Regions from separate parts of the Plantactinospora sp. BC1 genome, predicted to be linked through region 1. Evidence: riboswitches for the same ligand, from Rfam matches in the RefSeq annotation. Region 1 holds a riboswitch; the other holds the start of a gene.
The links. A riboswitch is a leader RNA that binds a small molecule or an ion and turns the genes downstream of it on or off. The one in region 1 is predicted to bind cyclic di-AMP.
Positions count from the first base shown of each region.

Region 2: another riboswitch for cyclic di-AMP. It lies ahead of C6361_RS33905 (coiled-coil domain-containing protein); the one in region 1 lies ahead of C6361_RS19770 (hypothetical protein).

Region 1 is NZ_CP028158.1:4,531,830-4,535,288, forward strand. Features, by position in the region: gene C6361_RS19765 (glycoside hydrolase family 65 protein) at 1-851, shown strand, start outside; gene C6361_RS19770 (hypothetical protein) at 900-1,928, opposite strand; cyclic di-AMP (ydaO/yuaA leader) riboswitch at 1,932-2,062, opposite strand; gene C6361_RS19775 (DUF5708 family protein) at 2,335-2,529, shown strand; gene C6361_RS19780 (cupin domain-containing protein) at 2,603-3,067, opposite strand; gene C6361_RS19785 (Rrf2 family transcriptional regulator) at 3,178-3,459, shown strand, end outside.
Region 2 is NZ_CP028158.1:7,723,958-7,727,416, reverse strand. Features, by position in the region: gene C6361_RS33910 (cellulose-binding domain-containing protein) at 1-850, shown strand, start outside; gene C6361_RS33905 (coiled-coil domain-containing protein) at 925-2,028, opposite strand; cyclic di-AMP (ydaO/yuaA leader) riboswitch at 2,035-2,162, opposite strand; gene C6361_RS33900 (cation diffusion facilitator family transporter) at 2,410-3,324, opposite strand; gene C6361_RS33895 (ABC transporter permease) at 3,407-3,459, opposite strand, start outside.

The DNA of each region.
Region 1 (3,459 bases):
CCGCCGCCGACGCCGCCGCCCGGCACGGCGAGGAGGCCTGGAAGCTCGGCGTCGACGACGAGGAGACCGCCGCCTGGCGGGACGCCGCGCGCGACATGCACGTCCCGTACGACCCGGAGCTGGGCGTGCACCCGCAGGTGGAGGGCTTCACCCGCTTCCAGGAGTGGGACTTCGCGAGCACCCCGCCGGAGCAGTACCCGCTGCTGCTCAACTACCCCTACTTCGACCTGTACCGCAAACAGGTGATCAAGCAGGCCGACCTGGTGCTGGCGATGCACTGGCGCGGCGACGCGTTCAGCGACGAGGAGAAGGCGGCGAACTTCGCCTACTACGAGCGGCGTACGGTCCGCGACTCGTCGTTGTCGGCGTGCACCCAGGCGGTGCTGGCGGCCGAGACCGGGCACCTGGAGCTCGCGCACGACTATCTGGGCGAGGCGGCCCTGATGGACCTGCACGACCTCAACCAGAACACCCGGGACGGCGTGCACGTCGCCTCCCTGGCCGGGGCGTGGATCGCCCTGGTGGCCGGGTTCGGCGGGATGCGCGACCACACCGCGACACTCTCCTTCGCACCCCGGCTGCCGAGCCGGATCGACCGGCTGGAGTTCTCGCTCCGCTACCGGGGCGTGCACCTGCGGGTGGACGTCCGGCCGCGCGAGGCGACGTACGAGCTGCGCGACGGCGAGCCGGACGACGCCCTCGAACTGCTGCACCACGGGGAGAAGGTCCGGATCACCTGCCTGGAGCCGGTGACCCGGCCGATCCCGCCGGCCCGCCCGACGGGCCCGCAGCCCGCCCAACCGGCCGGCCGCGCCCCGGTCCGACGTACCCCGGAGAGCGAACCGACCTGACCCTCCCGTCCCGACGGTCCGCTCGGCCGGGGGGTGTTCCCCCGGCCGTCAGACCAGCGACAGGTGTACGTGGTTGGTGTGGTCGCTGGACGGGTCGCCGTGTGCGCCGCCGTACGACTTCCAGCCGATCGTCGGCAACCAGATCTGCCGGTACCAGATCACGTACAGCACCCCGATCCGGTCGGCGTTGCGGACGAAGAACGCGGCGAGGTTGTTGCCGTACGTCCGGTCGGCGCCGGTGGCGGCACCTCGGAAGCCACCCGCCTCGGCGGAGAAGTCGCAGGCCCGCCCCTTCGGGTGCTCGTACGGGCCGCCGGAGCGGTAGCAGCCGGTGAAGCGGCCGAAGCCGGCCCGGCGTGCCTCGGTGTAGGCGTGCAGGGTGCGTGGTGTGACGCAGCCCGTGGTGGTCGGGTCGGGCTGGCTGCACGACTGTGGTGGCCAGGAGCCGTCGGCGGCGCGTGGCGCGGGTCGGGCCACCGGCGAACTCGCGTTGACGAAGCCTCCGGTGGAGGCGCCGCCGACCTGGGCCAGCGCCCGCTCGGCGGCCTGCTTCTGCCGCAGCATGATGGCGAGTTGGCGGCGCTCCTCGACCACCTCGGCGTCGAGCGCCTGCTTCGCCCGCGCGGCCCGCTCCCGGGCCTGGCCGAGTGCGCGCAGTACGTCGTTGTCCCGCAGCGCCACCGCCTCCAGGCCACGGGCGCGCTCCAGGAGTTCGTCGGCCGAGCCGCTGTGCAGCAGTACCAGCACCGGGCCGATCCGGCCGGTCTGGTACGCCGTCCGGGCCACCTGCTCCACCCGGGGCCGCAACTGCGCGATGCGTTCCTCGACCCGGCGTAGCTCGGCGACGATCTTCGCCTGTCGAGCTTTCGCGTTGGCCAGCGCGTTTCTGGCCTGTAGGTAACCTCGGCCGGTCGATTCGAGCACGTCCCGTAGGAGCGGGGTGTCGCCTTCGTCGCCGAGGACGGCGGGGCTGTTCGCCTCCGCCACGCCGGGCCGGAGTGCTGCCCCGGCGAGCGCGCCGAACGTGGCGAGCAGGGCCAGGGCCAGCGGAAACCGCCGACGTGTGGATCCCGTCATGCATGTCCCTCCGTCGCCCGCCTACCGAGTTAGCTGACGGGTTCGGGACGGAACAAGTCCCTACCGCGGTTGCGGACTCACCCCACCTACCTGGGTCCCCGGCTCACCCGAAAGTGATTCGGCGGCGGTCACGCCGGCGCGGAGGGGTGCGCCACCGGGCGAAACCGGGGTCAGCCTACCTGATCAACTGGGTCGAACAGGTGGATTTCGGAGTGATCCGCCGTGGAAATTGCTTCATGGGCGACGTGCCGGTCGAGGCGCCGGGCAGCCCTCGGAGGCGGGGGCCGGTGTGGTGTCGGTCGAAGGATGTAGTCCGGTTTCCTCAACCGGCAGGAGGCTGGGGATAGCGGGCCTGACTAGGCTTTTCGAAGATCCTCCCGCCCCTCTTCTCCAGCAGGGATCCTCGATGTCCTCAGCCCGTAAGACGCTGCTCACCGGCCTGGCCACCTTTGTGGTGGGACTGGCGCTCCGGCTGTTCGGACCGGACGAGCATGTGGTCATCTTCACGCCCACCAAGCTCGGCGTGGTGCTGATGGTCGTTGGAGGCTTGGAGAGCCTGTACGGGGTCTACAAGATCAGGCGGGACCGCCTGGTCGAGTAGCCACCCGACACCGGGCCGGGTGGCCATCCTCGGCCGCCCGACCCGATTCCACCGCTGTCACCTCAGGTCGTGGTCAGCCGCGTGCCGTCCACACCGGGCTCTCCACGTAGTGGTTGTCGTAGCGGTCCTGGGTCTGGCCAACCTCCTGCCAGGTGGCTTCGCCCTGGTGCACCCGGTCGAGGAGCCGGTAGTAGTCGAACCGGGGCTTGCCGGGAGTGAGCACGACGAGGAAGTCGGCGTCCTGGCCGTCGGCGGGGGCGAAGGCGTGCGGGGTGTGCGGCGGGACGAAGAGCGTGTCTCCCTTGTGCAGGGTGTGCAGTTCGTCGCCGACGAGCATTTCGAGGGCGCCGTCGAGCACGAAGAACAGCTCGCCGGAGCGGGTGTGCAGGTGCGGCGGGGCGCCGTCGGTGCCGCTCTTGAGCAGGGTGCGGTTGCTGGTCAGGGTGCCGCCGGTGTGCTCGGGATCGAGTAGCAGCGTGATCACGCTGGCCGGGTCGCTCTCCAGAACCTCGGCTTCGGCTGCGCGTACCAGGGTCATTGTCGGCTCCTTCGTTGCTTCGCTGATTCCTAGACACTAGATATCCAGAATTGGTCGCGCTAGTGATCATGGCGGGCGTCACAGTTTCTGGACGTGTAAAGTCCAGAATTATGCGGACGAGCCAGGGCGTCGAATGGGCCCTCCACACGTGCCTCAACCTGAGCTGGCTGGACGACCCGGTGCCGACCGGTACCCTCGCGGCGTTCTACGAGCTGCCGCCGGCGTACCTGAACAAGCAGCTCCAAGCCCTGGTCCGGGCCGGGATCCTGACCTCGACCTCGGGGCCGCGCGGAGGCTTCCGGCTGGCCCGGGCCCCGGAGGCGGTCTCCCTACTGGACATCGTCGCCGCGATCGAGGGCCCGGAGGAGCTGTTCCGGTGCGACCAGATCCTC
Region 2 (3,459 bases), 3.2 Mb from region 1:
ATTCACCCTCAACGGCGAACCGTGCAACGGCGCCGAGCCGACCACCCCGCCCAGCACGGCACCACCGACGACCAGGCCGCCGACGACCCCGCCAACCAGCGTCCCGCCGACGCTGACGCCGCCGCCGACCCGGCCGCCGACCACCCCGCCGCCGAGCGGCGGCTGCGGTGGCGCGGTGCTCTGCGACGGCTTCGAGAACCAGACCGGCACCGCACCCTCCGGCGACTGGAGCGTCAGCTACCCGGACTGCTCCGGCAGCGGCACCGCCAGCATCGACACCTCGGTCGCACACCAGGGCACCCGGTCGGTACGCATCAACGGCGCCGTCGGCTACTGCAACCACGTCTTCGTCGGCTCCACCCGGGATCTGAGCAGCGTCGGGGCGGTGCGCTACGCCCGGCTCTGGGTCCGGCACACCACCGCGCTGCCGACCTCGCACGTGACCTTCCTGGCCATGCGGGACGCCGCCGACGGCAACCGTGACCTGCGGATGGGCGGGCAGAACCGGGCCCTGCAATGGAACCGTGCGTCGGACGACGCCACCCTGCCGGAGCAGAGCCCGAACGGCGTCGCGCTCAGCGCGCCGCTGCCGGTCAACCAGTGGACCTGCCTGGAGTTCATGGTGGACGGCGCGCAGGGCCGGCTCTCCACCTGGGTCAACGGGACCGCGGTGACCGGGCTGACCGCCGACGGTACGCCCACGCACGACGTCGACGGGCAGTGGTACAACCGGGCCAACTGGCGGCCCAACCTGACCGACCTGCGGCTGGGCTGGGAGAGCTACGGCGAGGGCGCGAACACGCTCTGGTTCGACGACGTGGCGCTCGGCTCGACCCGGATCGGCTGCTGAGAGCGAGAACCGCCGGCACTGCCCAGGGGTGGCGGGCGGTGCCGGCGGTTCGCGATGGTGCGTGGCGCGGTGGATCAGTTCATCGACAGGTGTACGTGGTTGGTGTGGTCGCTGGACGGGTCACCGTTGCCCCCGTTGTACGTCTTCCAACCGCTGCTCGGCAGCCAGATCTGCTTGAACCAGATCACGTACAGCACGCCCAGTCGATCGGCGTTCCGCACGAAGTACGCCGCCAGGTTGTTGCCGTACGTCCGGTCGCCGCCGGTCGCCACTCCGCCGAACCCGTTCTTCTGGGCGGCGAAGTCGCAGGCCTGACCCTTCGGGTGCTCGCCACTGCCTCCGCTGCGGAAGCAGGAGACGAACCGGGTGAAGCCGGCCGCCTGGGCCTGCTTCAACGCGTGCAGGGTGCGCGCGGTGATGCAGCCGTCGGTGGTCGGGTCGTCGAGACTGCACGACTCGTCGGGGAAGGAGCCGTCGGCGTTGCGGGGTGCCGGTCGGGCCGACCCGCCCCCGCTGCCGCTGACTCCCGAGCCGGTACCGCCGCTGTTGTTCGCCGCCGCCAGCGCCCGTTCGGCCTGCTTCTTGCGGGTCTCCATCACCTCGACCTGCTTGCGCTGCTCGCCGATCTCCTTGTCGAGCGCCGCCTTGGCCTGGGTCTCCTTGTCCAGGCTCTCCCGCAGCCCGCGCAGTTCCCGGCTCTCGTTCGCCGAGATCGTGTCGAGTGCGGCGGCCCGGTCCACCAGGCTGGTCGGAGATCCGCTGTTGAGCAGCGCGGAGACCTGTCCGAGCCGACCGGTCCGGTACGCCATGCCGGCCATCTCGGCGACCCGTTCGCTCCGGGTCGTCACCTCGGTGCGCAGCGTGGCGAGCTGCTGGTTCAGTTCCTTCTGCCGCTTGACGGAGTTGTCCAACTTGGTCTTGGCGGTCAGATAGCCCTTGCTGGCGGCCTGGAGCTGCTCGCGCAGGCTGTCCGTGCCTCCGTCGATGTCGTCGCCGCCGGGTGCCGCGGCCAGCGCCCCGGGGGTCGCGTACTCCGGTGCCGCGTGCGCGGGTGCGCCGCCGAGTGCCGCGAGGACCATGCCCAGGGCGAGGGCCGCGGTGGTCGCGGCCTTCCGGTACGGTCTCGTGGCGCTCCGCGCGGACGCCGGAGCGTGTCGGGTGGGTGCCAGGAACGGCATATGACAATGTCCTTCCGTCAGCCGCCGACCGGGTTAGCTGACGGGTTCGGGACGGAAGATCCCTACCGCTGGCGCGGATACACCCCTGGTACGTGGTTCCCCGGCTCGCGCGTGCGATTAGGCGACGGTCCCCGCAGGCGCCGGAGGGCGCCGCCCGGCGGAGACCGGAGCCGAGCTTACCGGCAGTCGCCGTCCGGGGATACGTGGCGTTGCCGGAGTTAGATTCGCGATTTTCCCAGTTGGGCGGATGTATCCGGACAAAGATGTCCAGCGCCCGCCGGAAACTTAAGATGCCGCTAACTATCGGTGAGTCTCGACGGTCGGCGGACCCGGGAGAGCGGCGTCTCGGGCTGACCATGCGTGACGCGACGTGGCTGCCGGTCACCAGTCGGTGGGACCGCAGCCCCCGGGAGCGGTGTTCGGCTCGACCTGGAGCGTGGCGTGCGAGATGTGGAAGTCCTCGCGCAGTGCCGACCGGGCCGCGGCGAGTACGGTACCGACCTCCGCGTCGCGGTCCAGCCTCAGGTGCGCCGAGGCCACCTCCATCCCGGAGGTGAGGGTCCAGACGTGCAGGTCGTGTACGTCGCAGACGCCGGGCACCCCGGCCAGCCGGGTCCGTACGGCGGCCACGTCGAGGTGCTCGGGCGCGGCCTGCACCAGGATCCGTACGGCGCTGCGGCCGAGCCGCCAGGTGCGGGGCAGGATGAAGAGCCCGACCGCCAGCGCCACGATCGGATCCGCCCAGCGCCAGCCGGTCAGGATGATCACCACGGCGGCGACGATCACCCCCACCGAGTTGAGCAGGTCCCCGAGCACCTCCAGATAGGCGCCGCGCAGGTTGATGCTCTCCCGCGCACCGGCCCGGAGCAGGCCGAAGGCGGCGACGTTGGCCAGCAGGCCGAGCGTGGCCACCACCAGCATCGGGCCGGCCGCCACCCGGGGCGGGTCGTCGAACCGGCGTACCGCCTCGACCAGCACGTAGAGCGCCACCCCGAACAGCAGTACCGCGTTGGCCAGCGCGGCCAGCACCTCCAGGCGGTAGAGGCCGAAGGTGCGCTGCGGGTCACCGACCGCCCGCCGGGCCGCCGTGATCGCGGCCAGCGCCATCCCGATCCCGAGCACGTCGGTGAACATGTGCCCGGCGTCGGAGAGCAGCGCCAGCGAGCCGGTGACCAGCGCGGCGACCGTCTCGACCACCATCAGGACGGCGAGCAGCCCGAAGGCGGCCCAGAGCCGTCCCCGGTGTCGTTCCGCCGCCCAGGTCAACCGCTCCCCGTGGTCGTGCCCGGCCCCCAACCCGCCTCCTTCCGTCCCGGTCGCCCCCGCCGTCGATACTGCCGGCCGGTGAGGTCGTCCCATCCGGTAAACGACCGGATCGCTATCCCTCGTCGCCGAGGGTGGCGGCGATCGGCGCCCGGGCGGCCCGCCGGG